DNA from 3 places in the Serratia sp. AS12 genome. Region 1 is predicted to be linked to each of the others. Evidence: riboswitches for the same ligand, from Rfam matches in the RefSeq annotation. Region 1 holds a riboswitch; each other region holds the start of a gene.
What was found. A riboswitch is a leader RNA that binds a small molecule or an ion and turns the genes downstream of it on or off. The one in region 1 is predicted to bind thiamine pyrophosphate.
Positions count from the first base shown of each region.

Region 2: another riboswitch for thiamine pyrophosphate. It lies ahead of thiB (thiamine ABC transporter substrate binding subunit); the one in region 1 lies ahead of SERAS12_RS16000 (TenA family protein).
Region 3: another riboswitch for thiamine pyrophosphate. It lies ahead of thiC (phosphomethylpyrimidine synthase ThiC); the one in region 1 lies ahead of SERAS12_RS16000 (TenA family protein).

Region 1 is NC_015566.1:3,408,312-3,415,749, reverse strand. It holds gene SERAS12_RS16010 (ABC transporter permease) at 1-626, opposite strand, end outside; gene SERAS12_RS16005 (ABC transporter ATP-binding protein) at 623-1,363, opposite strand; gene SERAS12_RS16000 (TenA family protein) at 1,360-2,040, opposite strand; TPP riboswitch at 2,103-2,205, opposite strand; gene SERAS12_RS15995 (LLM class flavin-dependent oxidoreductase) at 2,365-3,387, shown strand; gene SERAS12_RS15990 (SDR family NAD(P)-dependent oxidoreductase) at 3,415-4,149, shown strand; gene SERAS12_RS15985 (GlxA family transcriptional regulator) at 4,227-5,201, shown strand; gene gap (type I glyceraldehyde-3-phosphate dehydrogenase) at 5,282-6,292, shown strand; gene SERAS12_RS15975 (inositol monophosphatase family protein) at 6,356-7,144, opposite strand; gene SERAS12_RS15970 (ABC transporter ATP-binding protein) at 7,170-7,438, opposite strand, start outside.
Region 2 is NC_015566.1:747,345-754,782, reverse strand. It holds gene sgrT (glucose uptake inhibitor SgrT) at 1-23, opposite strand, end outside; gene sgrR (HTH-type transcriptional regulator SgrR) at 112-1,773, shown strand; TPP riboswitch at 1,811-1,936, shown strand; gene thiB (thiamine ABC transporter substrate binding subunit) at 1,992-2,978, shown strand; gene thiP (thiamine/thiamine pyrophosphate ABC transporter permease ThiP) at 2,954-4,561, shown strand; gene thiQ (thiamine ABC transporter ATP-binding protein ThiQ) at 4,548-5,252, shown strand; gene ivbL (ilvB operon leader peptide IvbL) at 5,341-5,457, shown strand; gene ilvB (acetolactate synthase large subunit) at 5,569-7,263, shown strand; gene ilvN (acetolactate synthase small subunit) at 7,267-7,438, shown strand, end outside.
Region 3 is NC_015566.1:281,368-288,805, forward strand. It holds gene thiH (2-iminoacetate synthase ThiH) at 1-753, opposite strand, end outside; gene SERAS12_RS01260 (thiazole synthase) at 753-1,532, opposite strand; gene thiS (sulfur carrier protein ThiS) at 1,534-1,734, opposite strand; gene SERAS12_RS01270 (HesA/MoeB/ThiF family protein) at 1,731-2,480, opposite strand; gene thiE (thiamine phosphate synthase) at 2,485-3,123, opposite strand; gene thiC (phosphomethylpyrimidine synthase ThiC) at 3,116-5,059, opposite strand; TPP riboswitch at 5,174-5,297, opposite strand; gene SERAS12_RS01285 (Rsd/AlgQ family anti-sigma factor) at 5,337-5,840, opposite strand; gene nudC (NAD(+) diphosphatase) at 5,940-6,707, shown strand; gene hemE (uroporphyrinogen decarboxylase) at 6,747-7,438, shown strand, end outside.

The DNA of each region.
Region 1 (7,438 bases):
ACGTAGCCCAATCCCTCCGCCGAGCCGACCCATTCGCCGATAATGGCGCCGATGGGCGCGACGGCGGCGGCCATGCGCAACCCGGAACCAAAGGCCGGCAGCGCCGCCATCAGCCGCACATGGCGCAGTTGCGCCCAGGGGGAAGCGCCCATGGTGCGGGCCAGATCGAGATAATCGTTATTGACCCGGCGCAGCCCGTCAAAGAACGCGGAGGTGACCGGGAAGAAGATCACCAGTACCGCCATCGCCACTTTGGCGCTCATGCCAAAGCCGAACCACAGCACCAGCAGCGGCGCCAGCGCAAATACCGGTATCGCCTGGCTGGTCAGCACCAGCGGCATCAGCCAGCGTTGCAGCCGGGGCGAATAGATCATGCACAGCGCCAGCGCGGCGCCGAGCAATACCCCAATCCCCAGCCCGCAGGCAATTTCCGAGGCGGTGATCAGCGTGTGATAAGCAAGATAGGCGCGCCCGCTCCACAGCGCCTGCGCCACCGCAGAGGGGGAAGGCAGCAAAAAGGCGGGAATATCGCCCAACGTGATGAGCCACCACAGCAGCAGTAAACCGGCGAACACCGTCAGGCTGCGGCGCACCTGCGACAGGCGGTTTTCAATGAGCGGTTTCATTCGGCGGCCCTCATCAGTTGCTGCAACAGCTCGCCCTGGCTTTTCAGCAGATGGGGATCGTCCGGTGCGCGCGGCGGCAGGCCGCTGATGATATGTGTATCGTCAATGCCGTCGGGGTAGCGGGAGAGCACCAACAGGCGATGGCTCAGGCGGCAGGCCTCCATCGGATCATGGGTAATCAGCAGCACGGTATGCTGCGCCAACAGCTCGGCCGCCAGGGTTTGGATCATGGCGCGGGTAATGGCGTCCAGCGCCGAGAAGGGCTCGTCCATCAGCACAATCGGCTGGCGTTCATACAGCGTGCGCGCGATGGCGGCGCGCTGGCGCATGCCGCCGGACAACGCCGAGGGCAGAGCTTTGGCGTAACCGCTCAGCCCCACGCGCTCGAGCAGATGCCCAGCCCATTCCCGGTCGGCTTTTTCACCGCGCAGCCGCGCACCGAGGCTGATGTTTTCGGCGACGGTCAGCCACGGATAGAGCAGGTCCTTTTGCCCCATATAGGCGATGCGGCCGGCTATCGGCAGGCCATCGCTGCCGGTCACCTCACCGGCGGTGGGCAGCATCAGCCCGGCGATAATCTTCAGCAGGCTGGTTTTGCCCGCGCCGCTGGCGCCGAGCAGGGCGACAACGCTGCCGCCGGCAATATCGAAACTCAGCCGATCGAAAATCACCTGCCGGCCAAAGCACAGGCTGAGATCCCGCACCTGAATGCCGGGCGGCGCGATGCGGTCACTCATGAGGCGTTCAACCCCATCTGCCAGAAGGCGGACTCCAGCCGGGTGGCGGTGGTGAAAATCCCCGCAAGCTCGGTAAAGCGGCTTTCTGCGCCACGCTGGTGGCCCACGCGCTCCAGCAGATCGAGGGCTGCCTGCACGCCGGCCAGATAGTTTTTATCGCCATAGTTGCGGATCCACGAGGCGTAAGGATTGCCCTCCATCACCGTCGCCGGGTCGTCAAGCAGGCGCAGACCAATCTCGGCATAGCCTGCGACGCAGGGCATCAGCGCCGCCAGCAGATCCAGCGCATCGCCGGAGTGGCCGATATCGAGCACATAGCGGGTGTAGTTCAGGGTTTCCGCCGCCTCGGGTTCGGCGGCAATCTCGGGTTCGCCCAGCCCCCAACCGGCGCAGTAAGCCAGATGCAAAGGCAGCTCGGCGACGATGGCATTGAGCGAAGCGGTGGCCGCGCGCATCTCCGGCAGCGTGCGCAGCTTGCTCACCAGCAGGGCGTAGGCGCGGGCGAAGTGGATCAGGAACAGATAATCCTGGGTCAGATAGCGGCGGAACGCGGATTCAGGCAGCGTGCCGGCGGCCAGTTGCTGAATAAAAGGATGAGCAACGTAGTCCTGCCAGTCCGCGCCTGCCTGTTGGCGCAGCCGTCCGTAAAGACCGTTATCGAAAAGGGGAGTAAACATGGGACCTCCAAAAGTGAGTGGAGATCCGGGCGCGCTGAGGTATGAACAGGCAATGACCGAGAGAGTGATTGCCGACCCGTCCCTTCGCTGGCATGACCCAGATCAGGTTCAAAGGGTTCGGCTTGCGCCATCTCAGCCCGTAACAGGACACCCCTCGGAGGAGCCTGTTATACGATATTTGCTTTTTGATTACAATGCTCGGACGAGGGGGAACGGCGGGGGCGGCAATCGGTTCGTTTAGTGCGGTTCGCGACGATTTCTCTGGCACCGGCGGCGGCATTTTTGCACTGTAATCCGGTAATGTTGACTCTGAGGAACACTCCCATGAAGAAGATCGGCTTTCTCTCTTTTGGTCACTGGACGCCTTCGGCACAGTCCGGCACCCGTTCGGCGGCGGATGCGCTGCTGCAATCCATCGATCTTGCGGTCGCCGCAGAGGAACTCGGGGCGGATGGCGCCTATTTCCGCGTGCATCACTTTGCCCGCCAGCTCAGCTCCCCGTTCCCGCTGTTGGCCGCCGTCGGCGCCAAAACCCAACGCATTGAGATCGGCACCGGCGTGATTGATATGCGCTATGAAAACCCGCTTTATATGGTGGAAGACGCCGGAGCCGCCGATCTGATTTCAGGCGGGCGGCTGCAACTCGGCATCAGCCGCGGCTCGCCCGAGCAGGTTATCGAAGGCTGGCGCTATTTTGGCTATACGCCCGCAGAAGGCGAGACCGAGGCCGATATGGCCCGTCGCCACACCGAGGTACTGCTCGATGCGCTGCGCGGTGAGGGCTTTGCCGAGCCGAACCCGCAGCCGATGTTCCCTAATCCGCCGGGGCTGCTGCGCATCGAACCTTTCTCCGCCGGCTTGCGCGATCGCATCTGGTGGGGCGCCAGCTCCAACGCCACGGCAGTGTGGGCGGCAAAGTTGGGGATGAACCTGCAAAGCTCAACGCTGAAAAACGACGAAACCGGCGAACCCTTCCACATTCAGCAGGCCAACCAGATCCGCGCTTACCGCGCGGCATGGAAAGAAGCGGGCCACCCGCGCGAACCGCGCGTGTCGGTAAGCCGCAGCATCTTTGCGCTGATGAACCAGCAGGACCGCAGCTACTTCGGCGGCAGCGGCAAGGAAGGCGATCAGGTCGGGTATATCGACCAGCAAACCCGGGCGATTTTCGGCCGCAGCTACGCCGCCGAGCCGGAAGAGCTGATCAAACAGCTGGCGCAGGACGAAGCCATTGCCGAAGCGGACACCTTGCTGTTAACCGTGCCTAACCAGTTGGGCGTCGATTACAACGCGCACGTGATTGAGTCGATCCTCACCCATGTCGCCCCGGCGCTGGGCTGGCGTTGATGTCTTAAAAATAAAAGGAAGCTGGCCATGTCTCGTATTTTCATTACCGGCTCGGCGGACGGGCTGGGGCGCGCGGCGGCGGAAACCCTGCTGGGCGAAGGGCATCAGGTGATCGTTCACGTGCGTAAGCCAGGCCGGCTCCACGGCGTGCGCGATTTGCTGGACCGCGGTGCGCTGGCGGTTACCGGCGATTTGTCTGATTTGCAGCAGACCCGAGAGGTGGCCGAACAGGTGAACCGCCTCGGGCGTCCGGATGCGGTCATTCACAATGCCGGTGTCTTCACCGGGTCGCAGGTGCTGGCGGTCAACGTGATTGCGCCTTATCTGCTGACGGCGCTTATCGCTCGCCCGGCGCGTTTGGTGTATTTGAGCAGCAGCATGCATTTTGACGGTCGCGCCGCGTTGGAAAAGGTGGACTGGCGCGGGCAGGCCGCCGTCTCCTATTCGGACAGCAAGCTATTTGTGACGGCGCTCGCCGCCGCCGTGGCCCGGCGTTGGCCGGGCGTGGTCAGTAGCGCGGTCGATCCTGGCTGGGTGCCGACCAAGATGGGTGGCGAAAACGCCCCCGACGATCTGCGCCTGGGGCACCTGACGCAGGAATGGTTGGTCACCAGCACAGATGCGCAGGCCGGCGTTTCCGGCGGTTATTGGCATCACCAGCGCCGCCTGGAGCCGCATGCCGCCGCGCGCGATCCGGTTTTTCAGGATGCGCTGTTGGCGGAACTTGAACGCGTTACGGGCGTTGCGCTGGCGATATCCTGAGCGGAAAACCGGTGGCGGCCAGGGTGGCGTGGCATGTGCCTTATTGACTTATTTTGCTCAAATTGTATTTTAAGGCCATGCATACATTCCTGATTATCGTCCCCGAAGGGGGCATGCTGTTTGAGTCTGCGGGTATCGCCGACATCCTGATGCAGGCCAACCGCTTGAGGCCCAACGACGCTCCGCTCTATCGGATTGAGGTCGCCACCACGCAGTCTCATCGGGTAGTTCATGGGTCGTCCGGGTTGAATTTGCTGGCCGATCACCGTCTTTCCGATCTCGACCCTGAACAAAAACGTGACACTGTCATTGTCACCGGAAAGGGGGCGACCGAGGAAGAAGGCGCGTTTGTCGCAGGCTGGCTCCGTCGCGCCGCCCCCAACGCACGCCGTATCGCTTCCGTTTGCGGCGGGGCCTTGCTGCTTGCCGAGGCCGGTTTGCTCGAAGGGCGCCGGGCGACGACGCACTGGCGCTTGCTGGATACCCTGCAATCTCGTTTCCCGAAGGTGAAGGTCGAAAACGGGCCGATCTACGTTCAGGACGGGCCCGTCTGGACCTCCGGCGGCGTCAGCTCCGGTTTCGATCTCACCCTGGCGCTGGTTGAAGACGATTACGGTTTTATTCAGGCGCGTGAAGTGGCGCAAGATCTGGTGATGTTTCTTCGCCGCCCCGGCGGGCAATTGCAGTTCAGCCGCTATCCGCTGAATCAGGCCAAAACGCCTGGCCCGATCCGCGATCTCCAGTCCTGGATCCTGGAAAACCTGGACGGCGATCTTTCCGTTGAGAAACTGGCCGAGAGGGTCGCCATGAGCCCGCGAAACTTTACGCGCGTCTTCACCCGCGAGACCGGCATCTCCCCCGCTAAATTCGTCGAAGAAGGGCGTTTGCATACCGCCAGGCAGCGTCTGGAGCAGAGTGCGGAAGGCATCGAGCATATTGCCGTGACCACCGGTTTTGGCAATGGCCTCAACCTGCGGCGCGTGTTCGAAAGAAACCTGCAGCTTACGCCGACCGAGTACCGCGATCGTTTTCACTCCCGTAGTTTGGCGTAAATTGATCTATAAACGTCATTTACGCCACATCTCTCTCCCGGCTAGATTGGCAGGCAGAGACAATAACGAAGGAGTAGATCATGGTCAAAGTAGGCATTAACGGTTTCGGCAGAATCGGGCGCAATGTTTTACGTGCGGCGTTAGGGCGCAGTGACTTTCAGGTTGTCGCGATCAACGATTTGACCGACAGCAAAACCCTGGCGCATCTGCTGAAATACGATTCGCTTTCGGGCACCTTGGCCGCCAGCGTCGAGGCCGGTGAAAACCAGCTGCTGCTGGATGGCAGGCCGATTCATGTTTTCTCTGAAAGAGATCCAGGCGCTATTCCGTGGAAAAGCGTCGGCGTTGACATCGTGATTGAAGCGACGGGCTTTTTTACCGACAAAAGCCAGGCCGAGGTGCACATCACGAAAGGCGGCGCCAAGCGCGTTATCATCTCGGCGCCGGCCAAGAACGACGACATCACCATCGTGATGGGCGTTAACCATCAGGATTACGATCCGGCCAGACATCGGGTGGTCAGTAACGGCAGTTGCACCACCAACGGGCTGGCGCCTGCCGCGCAGGTGCTGCATCACACCTTCGGCATTGAATACGGCCTGATGAACACCACCCACGCCTACACCAATAGCCAGGCGCTGCACGATCAGCCTGAAAAAGATTTACGTGGCGCGCGCGCCGCCGCTCAGTCGATTGTGCCTTACTCCAGCGGCGCGGCCAAAGCGCTCGGCAAGGTGATCCCGGAGCTGGATGGCCGCCTGACCGGCTACTCGTTGCGGGTGCCGGTCCCTGTGGTCTCTATCGTTGATTTAACGGTCACGTTGAAACGCGAAGCGACGAGCGAGGAGATCAACGCTGCCTTCCGCCAGGCGGCGGAGTCGGGGCCGCTCAAGGGGATCCTTGGCTACAGCGACGAACCTTTGGTGTCGAGCGATTATAAAGGCGATCCGCGTTCGTCCATTATCGACGGGCTGTCTACCTTGGTCATCGGCGGCAAGCTGGTCAAGATCCTGGCCTGGTATGACAACGAATGGGGTTTCTCTAACCGCCTGGTCGATCTCGCGTTGCTGATGGAAAAACGCGGGTTGTAGTCGGTTACCCGAGCAGGGGCGCAGCATGCTGCGCCCGCTATAACGTGCTTGTTCACACGAAGATCATAACCGCGCGATACGCATTAGCTCGTCTTTGGCCCCAGGGGCCACCGCCAGCACCGGCGCACCACGTAACAGCTGTTCCCCTTGTGCGTTAAACGGATGCGTCCAGCCGCCGGCTTCGTTCACCAGGCAATAACCCGCCAGACAGTCCCAGGCGTGCATATAAGGTTCGTAATAGCCGACCAGCCGCCCGGCGGCGACCCATGCCAGCATCATGGCGCCGGAACCGTTGCGGAAGAAATTGCCGCCGACCGCCGTGATCTCGGCGGCGATTTCACCGACGCGTTCAGGTGCCACATAGCTGTTGGCACCAAACCCGGTGATGTGGTTTTGCAAGGTGCGCGCCGGATCCACATGCAGCGGTTTGCCATTGAGCGTGGCGCCCGCGCCTTGCGCCGCGACGAAACATTCCTGTTGGCAGGGCGCCATGATCACGCCGATCACCGGCTCGCCCTGGTAAATGACGGCAATGGACACGCACCAGTTCGGCATGCCGTTGACGAAGGGGCTGGTGCCGTCAATCGGATCGACCACCCAGTGATAGCCTGAATTCCCGGGTTGCAGGCCGAACTCTTCACCGAGAAAACCGTCGTCCGGAAACGCTTGGGCGATCTGTCCGCGGATCAGCAGCTCGACCTCACGATCGGCAATCGATACCACGTCCTGCGCATCGCGTTTGGTTTCGATCACCAGACTTTCGCGACGGTTGAAATAGTCCAGCGCCTTGGCGCCCGCCTCACGCGCCACCCGTTCAGCCAGCGCCAGGCGCCGGGAAATGTGTTCATTCATAACAGATCCTTAAAGTTGTGGGCCGTCACTGGGCAATCAGCGCCAGCCCTTGAGGTTTGAAATCAATGGCCACGCGCGTGGCCGGCGCCAGTTGGCGTTCCATCTGCACATCGACGATAAACAGAGCGCCGAGGTCGGTTTTCACTTCATACTCGATATGGTCTCCGAGCCAGGTGCTGTGGGTCACCTCGCCGTTCAATGCGCCGGACTGTTCCGCATGCAGAGTAATAAACTGCGGCCGCACGGACAGTTGCGCGGCGCCGGGGCGCGCTTTGGCACCCGGCACCCGATACT
Region 2 (7,438 bases), 2.7 Mb from region 1:
TTTGACAAGAAAGCTTTCATCATTCGCCCCTCCCCCATTCATTGAGGAAAATTATCGGCGTAATATGGGGAAAGATAAATTGATGAGTTGATGCCGGAGAGTTCCTCTTTTATGTCTACCTCACGTTTGCAACAGCAGTTCATTCGCCTGTGGCAGCGCTGCCACGGCGAGACCACCGACACCACGCTGCAAGAGTTGGCCGAAGTGCTCACTTGCTCGCGCCGTCACGTGCGTTCATTGCTCGGCGCCATGCAACAGCAAGGGTGGCTGACCTGGCAGGCGGAATCGGGGCGCGGCAAGCGATCGCGGCTGACCTTCCACTATACCGGCCTGGCCCTGCAGCAGCAGCGAGCGGAGGAACTGCTGGAGCAAGACCGCATCGATCAGCTGGTGCAACTGGTCGGCGATAAAAACGTGGTGCGGCAGATGCTGCTGTCCCAGCTTGGCCGCAGTTTCCGGCAGGGTAAACACATCTTGCGCGTGCTCTATTATCGCCAGTTGTACAACCTGCTGCCCGGCTCTGCGCTACGACGCTCGGAAACTCATCTGGCCCGGCAGATTTTCAGCGGCCTGACGCGGATAAACGAGGAAAACGGGGAACTGGAGTCGGACCTGTCGCATCACTGGCAGGCGCTGACGCCTTTGCACTGGCGTTTTTATCTGCGCCCGGCGATACATTTTCATCACGGGCGCGAGCTGGAAATGGACGATGTGATCAGCTCCCTCACTCGTCTGATCCCTCAGCCGCTATTTTCACATATCGAGAGCGTAACCTCACCGACGCCTTTCGTGATTGACGTGCACCTGCACAGCCCCGATTACTGGTTGCCTTGGCTGCTGGGCAGCGTGCCTGCCATGATCCTGCCGCGCGAGTGGCAAAGCATGCCGGAGTTCTCGCGCCATCCGGTGGGCACCGGGCCATACAGCGTGGTGCGCAACCACCGCAGCCAAATGAAAATTCACGCCTTCGATGACTACTTCGGCTACCGTGCACTGATCGATGAGGTCAATATCTGGGTGCTGCCAGATATCACCGAGGACCTGGTGCATTCCGGCGTGCAGTTGCAGGCGGATGACACCGGCAACAACGAGCTGGAAAGCCGGCTGGAGGAAGGCTGCTATTTCCTGCTGTTCGATCAACGCTCTCCTCTGGCGGCCGATCCGGCCATTCGCAGTTGGCTGTGCGAGCTGATTAACCCCATCTCGCTGCTGAGCAATGCCGGAGCGGTTTATCAGCGCTATTGGTCACCGGCCTATGGCATCCTGCCGCGCTGGCATCACAATCGTGCGCTGGCGCAGCAGCCAAAGCCGGCCGGGTTAACCGAGCTGACGCTGACTTACTACAGCGAGCACTCGGAATTCCAGGCGATTGAGCAGGCAATTGAACCGCTGCTGGCGCTGCACGGGGTACGGCTTAACGTGCAGACGGTGAACTACGACGCCTGGCATAAAGGAGAGGCCACCAGCGATCTGTGGCTGGGTAGCGCCAACTTCTACCTGCCGCTGGAGTTCTCGCTGTTCGCCACCCTGTATGAGTTGCCGTTGATGCAGCATTGCATGAATGACGATCTCGCCGCAGATGCGGCGTTATGGCGCGCCAATGCCCTGCCGCTGGCGGATTTTTGCCAACGGTTGGTCAGCGGTCACCAGTTACACCCGCTGTTTCATCATTGGCTGCAACTGCACGGCCAGCGCAGCATGCGCGGTGTGCGCATGAACACCCTTGGCTGGTTTGATTTTAAATCCGCCTGGTTTGCGCCGCCGGAAGCATAAGCGCCTTTCGCCGGCGCCCGTTAATCTCTACAATAGCGCCGTCTCAACGGGGTGCGAAACGGCGGCGGCGCGATGAAAACGCGACGTGCAGGTTTTGCTGAGAACAAACCCGTCGAACCTGATCCGGTCAATACCGGCGGAGGGATTTGAGCATAGCGACCCGGTGTAATCACCTCGCCCTCAGATACCTTTGCCCCCTTATCTTTCAGGAGTGCAAAGTGGTCAAAAAAAGCCTGCCCTTATTACTGTTGTTGTGCGCCGCACCGGCGTTTGCCAAGCCCACGTTGACGGTCTACACCTATGATTCCTTCGCGGCCGACTGGGGCCCAGGCCCGGCGGTGAAAAAAGCATTTGAAGCAGACTGCAACTGCGAGCTGAAATTCGTCGCGCTGGAAGACGGCGTTTCGCTGCTTAACCGCCTGCGCATGGAAGGGAAAAACAGCACCGCCGACGTGGTGCTGGGGCTGGACAACAACCTGCTGCAGGCCGCGCAACAAACGGGTTTATTCGCGCCAAGCCGCGTTGACGGCGCCAAACTGAGCGTGCCGGGCGGCTGGCAGGATAAAACCTTCGTGCCTTATGACTACGGCTACTTTGCCTTCGTTTACAACAAAGAAAAGCTGAAGAACCCACCAAAGAGCCTGCAGGAACTGGTCAACGGCGATCAAAACTGGAAGGTGATCTACGAAGATCCGCGCACCAGCACCCCAGGCCTGGGCCTGCTGCTGTGGATGCAGAAAGTGTTTGGCGATAAAGCGCCGGAAGCCTGGCAGAAACTGGCGAAGAAAACCGTCACCGTCACCAAGGGTTGGAGTGAAGCCTACGGCCTGTTCCTGAAAGGCGAAGGCGATCTGGTGCTCAGCTACACCACCTCCCCGGCTTATCATCTGATCGAAGAGAAGAAAGACAGCTACGCCGCGGCCAACTTCAGCGAGGGCCATTATCTGCAGGTTGAAGTGGCAGGCAAGCTCAAGGCCAGCAAGCAGCCTGAGCTGGCGGAGCGCTTCATGCAGTTTATGGTGACCCCGGCGTTCCAGAACACCATTCCAACCGGTAACTGGATGTACCCGGTGATCAAGACTCAACTGCCGGCCGGTTTTGAGCAAATGACCGTACCCCAGACCGCGCTGCAATACAGCGCCGAAGAGGTCGCCAAACAACGCGGTAGCTGGATCCGGGCATGGCAAACCGCCGTCAGCCGCTGATCCCGCACTGGCTCTGGCCGGGGCTGCTGGCCGCCGGCCTGATCCTGACCGTCGCCGCGCTGGCGATGAGCTCGCTGTGGCGGCACGCACCGGAAAGCGATTGGCGTGGCCTGTGGCAGGACAGCTATCTGTGGCACGTAGTCCGCTTTACCTTCTGGCAGGCGTTGCTGTCCGCGCTGATCTCGGTGCTACCCGCCATCGCGCTGGCCCGCGCGCTGTATCGCCGCCGCTTTCCCGGCCGGCTGTTGCTGCTGCGGCTGTGCGCCATGACGCTGGTGCTGCCGGTATTGGTGGCGGTGTTCGGCCTGCTCAGCGTGTATGGCCGGCAGGGCTGGCTGGCATTGCTGTGCGGCTGGCTCGGCATCAACTACAGTTTTTCCCCCTATGGTCTGCAAGGCATCCTGCTGGCGCATATGTTTTTCAATCTGCCGCTGGCCGCCCGCCTGCTGCTGCAGGCGTTGGAAAACATTCCGGTCGAACAGCGCCAACTGGCGGCTCAGCTCGGCATGAACGGCTGGCAACAGTTCCGCTTCGTCGAGTGGCCGGCGTTGCGCCGCCAAATCCTGCCGAGCGGCGCGCTGATCTTCATGCTCTGTTTCGCCAGCTTCGCCACCGTGCTGTCACTGGGCGGCGGGCCGCAGGCCACCACCATAGAACTGGCGATCTACCAGGCACTCAGCTATGACTACGATCTCAGCCGCGCCGCCCTGCTGGCGCTGATCCAGTTGGCGTGCTGTCTGAGCCTGGTAGTGCTCAGCCAGCGGCTGAGCCAGGCGCTGCCGGTCGGCAGTACCCAGGCCCACATCTGGCGCAATCCCGAAGACAGCCTGTGGCGTCGCGCCAGCGATTTTCTGCTGATCGCCGCCGCCCTGCTGTTGCTGCTGCCCCCGCTGCTGGCGGTGATTGCCGATGGCGCCAATCAGACGATGGTCAACGTCCTGCAACAGCAGGTGCTGTGGCAAGCGTTGTTCACGTCACTGCGTATCGCGCTCGGGGCCGGCGCGTTGTGCGTGGTGTTGACCATGATGCTGCTGTGGAGCAGCCGTGAACTGAAGCTGAAACAGCGGCTGCGCTGGGGCCAAACGCTTGAACTGAGCGGCATGGTGATTCTGGCGATGCCGGGGATCGTACTGGCCACCGGTTTCTTCCTGCTGTTGAGCGATACTGTCGGGTTGCCGCAATCGCCCTATGCGTTGGTGATCCTCACCAATGCGCTGATGGCGGTACCCTACGCCCTGAAGGTGCTGGAAAACCCGATGCGAGACCTGGCCGAGCGTTACAACCCGCTGTGCCTGTCGCTGGGTATGCACGGCTGGCAGCGGCTGCGCTGGATCGAACTGAAAGCGCTGCGCCGCCCGCTGGCGCAGGCGCTGGCTTTCGCCTGCGTACTGTCGATCGGCGATTTCGGCGTGGTTGCCCTGTTTGGCAACGAGCAGTTCCGTACCCTGCCTTTTTACCTGTATCAGCAGATCGGCGCCTATCGCAGCAATGACGGCGCGGTCACCGCACTGTTGCTTCTGCTGCTGTGCTTCCTGCTGTTTACCCTGATCGAACGCTTACCGGGGCGCCATGCTGACGCTTGAAAAACTGACCTATTTGTATGAACACCTGCCGATGCGCTTTGACCTGCGTATCCAGCCGGGCGAACGTGTCGCGGTGCTCGGCCCCAGCGGCGCGGGTAAAAGCACCCTGCTCAGCCTGATCGCCGGTTTCCTGCCGGCCGCCAGCGGCAAGCTGCTGCTGAACGGTAGCGACCACACCGGCACGCCGCCGGCCAAAAGGCCGGTCTCGATGCTGTTTCAGGAAAACAACCTGTTCGCCCACCTGAAGGTAGCGCAGAACATCGGATTGGGCCTTGACCCCGGGCTACGGCTGAACGCGGACCAGCAACAACAGTTGGCGCAGATTGCCCGCCAGGTGGGGTTGGAAGAGCATCTGCAACGCCTGCCGTCGCAGCTTTCCGGCGGCCAGCGCCAGCGCGCAGCCCTGGCTCGTTGCCTGATTCGCCAGCAGCCCATTCTGCTGCTCGACGAGCCGTTCTCGGCGCTCGACCCTGCGCTGCGCAATGAGATGCTGCAACTGTTGCAAGAGGTTTGCGACCAACGCAACCTGACGCTGCTGATGGTGTCGCACAACCTGGATGACGCCGCACGCATCGCGCCGCGCACCCTGTTGGTGGTCGACGGGCGGATTTATTACGACGGCTCCACGCAGGCGCTGCTGGACGGCAGCGCGCCGGAAGCCCGGGTGCTGGGCATTTCGCACAAACCGTGATCTGCAGCGCGTTTTTTATGCTGGACGAATAAACCTGTTGTGCGAATTTTTCGCCTGTGGTTTTATAAAAACCTGACTTTTATTATTGATGATAAGGTTCCCTGTGATCGCATCCTCGCTGACTTCGACCCTACTAGTTACCGCGCTACCAGCCGCGGTGATGGTCGTCGTGCGTGTGGTGGTGGTCGTCGGCAATGCGCCGTAGGGTCCGAATCAACGCATCGATTCCCAAACCCCGCCGGCGCAAACCGGGCGGGGTTTCTTGTTTTAGCCCCCTGCCCAGAAAAGCGAACCGGCCCTGAGAAAGGATAGGAACATGGCAATTTCGGGCACGCCACATCAAGGCCAACGCTTCACCGGCGCAGAACTGATCGTTCATTTGCTGGAGCGCCAGGGCATCACCACCGTAGCCGGCATTCCCGGCGGCGCGGCACTGCCGCTGTATGACGCGCTGAGCCAAAGCACCCGCATTCACCACGTGCTGGCTCGCCACGAACAGGGCGCGGGCTTTATGGCGCAGGGCATGGCGCGCGCCAACGGCAAGGCAGCGGTCTGCATCGCCTCCAGCGGGCCGGGGGCGACCAACCTGGTCACCGCCATCGCCGACGCCAAACTCGATTCCATCCCGCTGGTGTGCATCACCGGCCAGGTGCCCTCTTCAATGATTGGCACCGACGCCTTCCAGGAAGTGGATACCTATGGCATCTCGATTCCCATCACCAAACACAACCACCTGGTGCGCGACATCCGCGAACTGCCGCAGGTGATCTGCGACGCATTCCGCATCGCCGAATCCGGTCGCCCCGGCCCGGTATGGATTGACGTGCCGAAAGACGTACAAACGGCGGTGATCAGTCTGGATGAATTGCCGCCCGTCGCGGTGCCTGACGCAGCGCCGGCCTTCGAGGCCGCAGCAGTCGCTCAAGCTGCCGCAATGATCAACCAGGCCAAGCGCCCGGTGCTGTATCTGGGTGGCGGCATTATCTGCGCCAACGCCTACCAACAAGCGATTGAGCTGGCCGAACGCGCCAACCTGCCGACCACCATGACGCTGATGGCGCTGGGCGCCATGCCGGTGCAGCATCCGCTGTCACTGGGCATGCTGGGGATGCATGCAGCCCGCAGCACCAACTTTATTCTGCAGGAAGCCGATCTGCTGATCGTATTGGGCGCACGCTTTGACGATCGGGCGATTGGCAAAACCGAACAGTTCTGCCCTAACGCCAGCATCATCCACGTGGATATCGACCGCGCCGAACTGGGCAAGGTGAAGCAAGCGAATATTGCCATTCATGCCGACGTCGGCCAGGTGCTGCAACAACTGTTGCCGCAGGTTGAAGCGCAGCCGCGCAGCGAGTGGCTGGACACCGTCAACGGCCTGAAACGCGAGTTCCCGTTCAGCATGCCGAACGCCGAAGATCCGCTGAGCCACTATGGGCTGGTGCTGGCCGCCGCGCGCTGCGTGGATGAAAGCGCCATCATCACCACCGACGTGGGCCAGCATCAGATGTGGGTGGCGCAAGCCTATCCACTCAGCCGGCCGCGCCAGTGGCTGACCTCCGGCGGCCTGGGCACCATGGGCTTCGGCCTGCCGGCGGCTATCGGCGCAGCGCTGGCCGAACCGCAGCGCAAGGTGCTGTGCTTCTCCGGCGACGGCAGCCTGATGATGAACATTCAGGAAATGGCTACCGCCGTCGAGCACGATTTGGACGTGAAGATTATCCTGATGAACAATCAGGCGCTGGGGCTGGTGCATCAGCAGCAAACCCTGTTCTACCAGCAGCGCATCTTTGCCGCCGCCTACCCGCAACGCACCGACTTTATCAAGATTGCCGCCGGTTTCGGGCTGGACACCTGCGATCTGAACGCCGCAGAAGATCCGCAGGCCGCGCTGGCCGAGGCGATCCAACGCCCTGGCCCGTGCCTGATCCACGCGCTGATCGATATCAATGAAAAAGTCTTCCCGATGGTGCCGCCGGGCGCCGCCAACATCGACATGATTGGAGAATAAGCCATGTCAGAACAACACAATAATCCACAGGTGATCCTTGAACTGGCGGTCCGCAACCATCCCGGCGTGATGTCGCACGTGTGCGGTCTGTTTGCGCGCCGCGCCTTCAACGTGGAAGGCATTCTGTGCATGCCGCTGAAAGACGGCAAGCAGAGCCGCATCTGGCTATTGGTGG
Region 3 (7,438 bases), 2.3 Mb from region 1:
GTAAGTTTGCTGGAGATAGAACAGGTGTTCGGCCAGCATATAGCAATCGGTGCGCCAGCTATTGGAAAGCCCGATTAGCGCGCCAAGGCCGATCTTGTCGATCCCCGCTCGGCCGAGACGATCCGGCGTGGCCAGCCGCCAGTGAAAGTCCTGTTTCTGGCCGCGCAGGTGATGTTGCTGGTAAGTGGAAGGGTGATAGGTTTCCTGGTACACCAGTACCCCGTCCAGCCCCAGCGTTTTCAGCTCGGCATATTCCTCCTGCGCCAACGGCTGCACTTCCATCATCAGCGAACTGAAGTGGGTGCGGATCGCCGGAATATGCTCGCGGAAATACTTCATGCCGACCTTGGTCTGGTGCTCGCCGGTGACCAGCAACAGGTGCTCGAAACCCAACGCCTTAATCGCCAGGCACTCGCGCTCGATCTCGGTAGCATTGAGCGTTTTGCGTTTGATGTGGTTACTCATCGAGAAACCGCAATAGGTGCAATCGTTGGCGCACAGGTTGGACAGGTACAGTGGCACGTAGAAGCCGACCACGTTGCCAAAGCGTTGGCGCGTCAGCTGTTGTGCACGTTGTGCCAGCGGCTCCAGGTAGGGCGCAGCTGCGGGCGAGATCAACGCCATAAAGTCTTCACGCGTCAATTTTTCCGCATTGAGCGCCCGTTCGACATCCAGCGCAGTTTTACCGTTGATGCGCAGTGAGATATCGTCCCAATCGAGCTGTTGCCAGCGGCTACTGAAATCCTCTGCCATCATAACGCCTCCCCAGGTTGGCTAAGGAAGGCGGTCAGTGGGCTGGAGGCTACTGCATTGCGGCTGCGGCCACCCAACCCGGCCTGACGAGCCAGTTCACCGGCTTCCAGTGCCAAACGAAACGCACGCGCCATTTGTACCGGGTCGCGCGCCACGGCGATTGCGGTATTCACCAGCACCGCATCGGCACCCAGTTCCATCGCCTCCAGTGCATGGCTTGGCGCACCGATGCCGGCATCGACCACCACCGGCACTTTGGCCTGTTCTATAATGATTTCCAGGAAGTCGCGGGTCCGCAGCCCGCGATTGGATCCTATCGGTGCGCCGAGCGGCATCACCGCTGCGCAGCCCACCTCTTCCAGCCGTTTACACAACACCGGATCGGCGCCGCAGTAGGGCAACACCACAAAGCCCTCTTTAACCAGCGTTTCAGCCGCTTTCAAGGTTTCAATCGGGTCCGGCAGCAGATATTTCACGTCGGGATGAATTTCCAGTTTTACCCAATGGGTGCCAAGCGCCTCACGCGCCAGTCGGGCGGCAAACACGGCTTCAGCCGCGGTTTTGGCGCCAGAGGTATTGGGTAACAGGCGCACGCCCAACTGTTGAAGTGGCGCAAGAATGGCATCATTGCCGCCGCGCAGGTCAACGCGTCTCATCGCCATGGTCACTAACTGTGAGCCGGAGGCTTGCAGCGCGTCCAGCATCAGCCCAGGGGTGGCGAATTTTCCGGTGCCGGTAAACAGGCGTGAAGTAAAGGTGGTATCGGCGATTTGCAGCATGTCAGCCTCCGGCAATCGCTTGAAACAGCAGGATGTCATCACCGTCCTGCACCTGGTGGTTAGCCCAGTCGGCGCGCGGGATGATAGTTTGGTTAATAGCCAGTGCAGTGCCTGGCTGGTGGCGTTCCAACTGCTCAAGCAGGGCGGTGACGCTCAGTGGTTGCGCCAGTTCCAGCGGTTGGTCATTCAGCCGGATTTTCATGCCGCGCCTCCGCATACCGGGCAGGTGCTGGCCTGGCTGAGCTGCAACGTACTCCAGCTTTGCTGTTTGCCGTCGAATAGCCGCAACTTGCCGCTGAGTGACGAGGGCATGCCCGCCAGCATTTTTATCGCCTCGAGTGCCTGCAAGGTGCCAATGACGCCAACTACCGGGCCGAGCACGCCTGCGGTGCGGCAGTTGCGTTGCGGCTCGGTTTGCTCAGGGTACAGACAGGCATAGCAACCGTGGGCATAGGGCGGTTCAATCACCAGCAACTGGCCGCTGAAGCCCACCGCGCTGCCGCTTATCAGCGGTTTGCCGGCGGCGATACAGGCGGCGTTCACCTCATGGCGGGTGGTCATGTTATCGCTGCAATCCAGGATAAGATCGGCGCGCTCCACGGCGTCTTGCAAGGTTTTTCCTTGCAGACGTTGTTCCAGCGCGATGGATTCCACCTGCGGGTTCAGCGCTTGCAATTGACGCTGCGCCAGAGCGGCTTTGCTTTTGGAAACGTCGGTACTGCGGTAGAGGATCTGACGCTGCAGATTGGTGATGTGCAGCGTATCGTCATCGGCCAACAGCAGCGTGCCGACGCCGGCAGCGGCCAGATAGAGTGCTGCGGGGGAGCCTAATCCCCCCAGCCCGACCAGCAAAACCGATGCCTGTTTAAGCTTTTCCTGGCCTTGCGGACCTACGTCCTCCAGCAGCAGCTGGCGGCTGTAGCGCAGAAATTCTTGATCGTTAAGCATCGAATCACTCCTTGCCTTCGATCAATTGCAAAAGCTGCACGGTGGCCACACGCCAGTCCGGGGCTTTGGTGATAGCGCTGACTACGGCTACGCTACCGACGCCGCAATCCAGCACTGCCGCCACGCGATCAATCCCGATCCCGCCGATCGCCACCGTTGGATAGTCATCCAGTTCGGCGACATGGCGTTTCAGCTCAGCCAGGCCTTGAGGTGCGGAAGGCATCTCTTTGGTTTGGGTTGGGAAGATATGTCCCAGCGCGATATAAGAGGGTTTGACTGCGATTGCCCGGGCTAATTCGGCATCGTCATGGGTGGAAACGCCAAGCCGTAATCCTGCCCGATGGATCGCCGCCAGATCGGTGGTATCCAAATCTTCCTGACCGAGGTGTACGCCATAGGCGCCGTGCTTAATCGCCAGTTGCCAGTAGTCGTTGATAAACAGCCGGGCGTGATATTGCTTGCCGAGGGCTATGGCGGCGGCGATATCATCCTCGACTTGCTCATCCGGCAAATCCTTGATGCGCAGTTGGATCGTGGTCACGCCTGCCTCCAGCAGGCGGGCAATCCATTCAACGCTGTCGACGACCGGGTATAACCCCAGCCTGTGCGGCGTGGCGGGGAAAGGCGTGATGATATCATTCATTGCTCATCTCCCCCTGAAGGTTACCGGCGCTGTGGTACAGCTCGCTACCCCGTGAACGGAACTCGGCCGACATCTTTTCCATACCGGTCAGCTGCACCTCTATCGGCTTGGCCGCTTCCTGCGCGGCGGCGTAGTCGCGGACCTCTTGCGAGATCTTCATCGAGCAGAACTTCGGCCCGCACATTGAGCAGAAATGGGCGATTTTGCCGGACTCCTGCGGCAGGGTTTCGTCGTGATAGGCACGGGCGGTGGCGGGATCGAGCGCCAGATTGAACTGATCTTCCCAGCGGAATTCGAAGCGAGCTTTGGACATGGCGTTATCACGGATTTGCGCACCTGGGTGGCCTTTGGCCAGGTCAGCAGCATGGGCGGCGATCTTATAGGTGATCAATCCCTGCTTCACGTCTTCTTTGTTTGGCAGGCCGAGGTGTTCCTTCGGTGTGACGTAACACAGCATAGCGCAGCCGAACCAGCCGATCATCGCGGCCCCTATGCCGGAGGTGAAGTGGTCATAACCGGGTGCGATATCGGTGGTCAACGGGCCTAAGGTATAGAACGGCGCTTCGTGACAGTGTTCCAGCTCTTCGGTCATGTTGCGGCGGATCATCTGCATCGGCACGTGGCCTGGGCCTTCGATCATCACTTGCACGTCATATTCCCAAGCGATTTTTGTCAGTTCTCCCAGCGTGTGCAGCTCAGCGAACTGTGCTTCGTCGTTGGCGTCCTGAATCGAGCCGGGCCGCAGGCCGTCACCCAGCGACAGCGATACGTCGTAGGTGGCGCAGATTTCACAAATTTCGCGGAAGTGTTGATACAGGAAGTTTTCCTGATGATGCGACAGGCACCACTTGGCCATGATCGAACCGCCACGAGAGACGATGCCGGTCAGGCGTTTGGCGGTCATCGGCACATAACGCAGCAGCACACCGGCGTGGATGGTGAAGTAGTCGACGCCTTGCTCCGCCTGCTCCAGCAGCGTATCGCGGAACATTTCCCAGGTCAGACTCTCGGCCACGCCGTTCACTTTTTCCAGCGCCTGATAGATAGGTACCGTGCCGATCGGCACCGGGCTGTTACGCAGGATCCATTCACGGGTTTCGTGGATATAACGGCCGGTGGACAAATCCATCACGGTGTCCGCACCCCAGCGGGTGGACCACACCAGCTTCTCCACTTCTTCTTCGATTGACGAAGTCACTGCCGAATTACCGATATTGGCGTTGACCTTCACCAGGAAGTTACGGCCGATGATCATCGGTTCGGATTCCGGGTGGTTGATGTTAGCGGGAATGATGGCGCGGCCGGCGGCCACTTCCTGGCGAACGAATTCCGGCGTGATGTTTTGCGGCAGATTGGCGCCCCAGCTTTGACCTGGATGCTGGTGGCGCAGTACTTCGCCGCGGATACGCTCACGGCCCATGTTTTCGCGGATGGCGATGAATTCCATTTCCGGGGTGACGATGCCGGCGCGAGCGTAGTGCAACTGGGTGACGCATTTGCCCGGTTGCGCCTTGCGCGGCAGCGGCAGATGTTCGAAGCGCAGATGATCCAACCCTTCGTCCGCCAGGCGCTGCTGAGTGAATCCGGAACTGACGCCTGTGAGGGCTTCGGTATCGCCACGTTCTTCGATCCAGCCGGCGCGCAGTTTCGCCAGGCCGCGATGCACATCGAGCTCGGATTGCGGATCGCCGTACGGGCCGGCGGTGTCATATACCGGGATAGCTTCGTTCTGCTCGTATTGCGGGTTGTCTTTGTCACCGCCAATCAGCGTCGGGCTGAGCTGGATTTCACGCATCGGGACCAGCACATCGCTGCGTGAGCCTTGCAGATAGATGCGGTGTGAATTGGGAAAGGATACGCCTTGCAGAGTGTCGATAAACTGCTGGGCTTCTTCGCGCTGTTCTTTACGGGCGCGCGGTTTTTTAACGTTAGACATAGCAAATTCCTACCAGTGTAATGAGTGGGGAAAATTGCTTGTCTGGAGCTCGGAGGGAGTAATGATACTGGCCGGCAAGGCGGAGTATCCCCGTTCGGGAAGCCCTGCCAGTGGCGATAGATTACTCTTGTTCCCTTCGCGGGTATTAACCCGATCAGGTTCCGCGGATCCCGAATTAACGGTCTCAGCCTGGCCAATTTGATGAGCAAATCAGCGCTAGGCACTCCGACAAGATGCCCTCCAGTATAGGAGGGATAATAAAAAAAACTACAAAATTCTAACGCGTCTGATCCAGCGCTTTATCCGGCAGCGGTTGCTGCGAGGCTTCGGTCGCCAGTTGGATCAGCTTATCTTCCAGGGCAAAACGTGCCGCAAGTGTTTCACCGATATCCGACAGCGCCTGGTGGAATTCGATGCACACGTCCTGATCGATATCCACTTCGGTATAGCGATCGTGGAAAGCCATGATCTGCTCGGTATTGACCCAAAGTTTGGGATAGATGTTCACCGATAGCGCCATTTTCGGACTCGGTGCGGCTTCCACTTGTTTGATAATTCTGTCATAGATATGAAAATGCCCGGCAGAGAGATAATCCACCAAATTATGGCAAAAGTTCTCCAGCGCTTTTTCATTCAGCGGCGTATGCTTTTCTTTGTTCGGTTTGATGCCCACGAGGGTGCAATAGGCGACGAGCAACTGCTTGCGCGCCTGAAGCCATTGATCAACTAATTCATTACTACCACCAACGCGCTGAGTCAGGCTTTCCAAACGGTTGAGCATGTTTGACTCCGTAAGTAATAAAAAGTAACAGTAAGTTATTAAAATGTAACAAGGCCGATTTGTAGAGTGCCAGTGAAGCTGAGGTTGTGCAACAACGATATGGAACTTGCATTAACGGGTAATGAAAATGGCTGGTGGATCGTCAGCCATGAAAGCAAGCTTTGGTTACCGCACGGTGAATTGCCGTTCGGTTCGGCGGCGTCGTTTTCCCTGCTGGGGCGAATGGCGCGCACCATTGGTGAATGGGAAGGGCTGCCGGTGTGGCTGGTGCGCCAGACGATGCCGCAGGATATGGGCTCGGTGCGCCAACTGCTCGAGCTCGATCGCGGGTTGTTTCAGCTTGCCGGGCGCGGCGTGCAACTGGCCGACTTTTACCGCTCTCATCGCTTCTGCGGTTATTGCGGCCATGAGATGCACCTCAGCCGTACCGAGAGCGCCTGTCTGTGCGGTCACTGTCGGGAGCGTTACTACCCGCAGATTGCACCTTGCGTGATCGTCGCTATTCGGCGCGACGATGAGATCCTGCTGGCGCAGCATGTGCGTCATCGCGGCGGCATTCATACTGTGCTGGCCGGTTTTGTCGAGGTCGGCGAAACGCTGGAGCAGGCGGCCGCGCGCGAGGTGATGGAAGAAAGTAACATTGAAATCAAAAACCTGCGTTATGTGACTTCTCAACCTTGGCCGTTCCCGCATTCGCTGATGATGGCCTTTATGGCCGATTACCACCGCGGTGAGATTCGTCACGATCCGAAAGAGCTGCTGAACGCCGGCTGGTACCGTTATGACCAGTTGCCGCTGTTGCCGCCACCCGGCACCGTGGCGCGCCGCCTGATAGAGGACACCGTAGCCTTATGCCGTGAGCAATAAATCGCTACAATAACGGCAGATGAATAAGGGAGCCCTATGATGAATGAGTTGAAGAACGATCGTTACCTGCGCGCGCTGCAACGTATGCCGGTGGATGTGACCCCTGTATGGATGATGCGTCAGGCCGGTCGTTATTTGCCGGAGTACAAGGCCACCCGCGCTCAAGCCGGCGATTTCATGTCGCTGTGCAAGAACGCGGAGTTGGCCTGTGAGGTTACGCTGCAACCGCTGCGCCGCTATGCGCTGGATGCCGCTATCCTGTTCTCCGATATCCTCACCATTCCCGATGCTATGGGGCTGGGCCTGTATTTCGAAGCCGGTGAAGGCCCACGCTTCTCTTCGCCAATCACCAGCCGTGCCGACGTGGACAAACTGCCGGTGTTCGATCCGGAGGTGGAACTGGGCTATGTGATGAACGCGGTACGCACCATCCGTCGCGAACTGAAAGGCGAAGTGCCGCTGATTGGCTTCTCCGGTAGCCCGTGGACGCTGGCGACCTATATGGTGGAAGGCGGCAGCAGCAAAGCCTTCACCAAGTTGAAAAAAATGATGTACGCCGAACCGGCCACGCTGCATTTGCTGCTGGATAAGCTGGCGGACAGCGTCATTTTGTATCTTAACGCCCAGATTAAAGCTGGCGCGCAGTCGGTGATGGTGTTCGATACCTGGGGCGGCGTGCTGACCGGCCGCGACTATCGTGAATTCTCGCTGCACTACATGCACAAGATTGT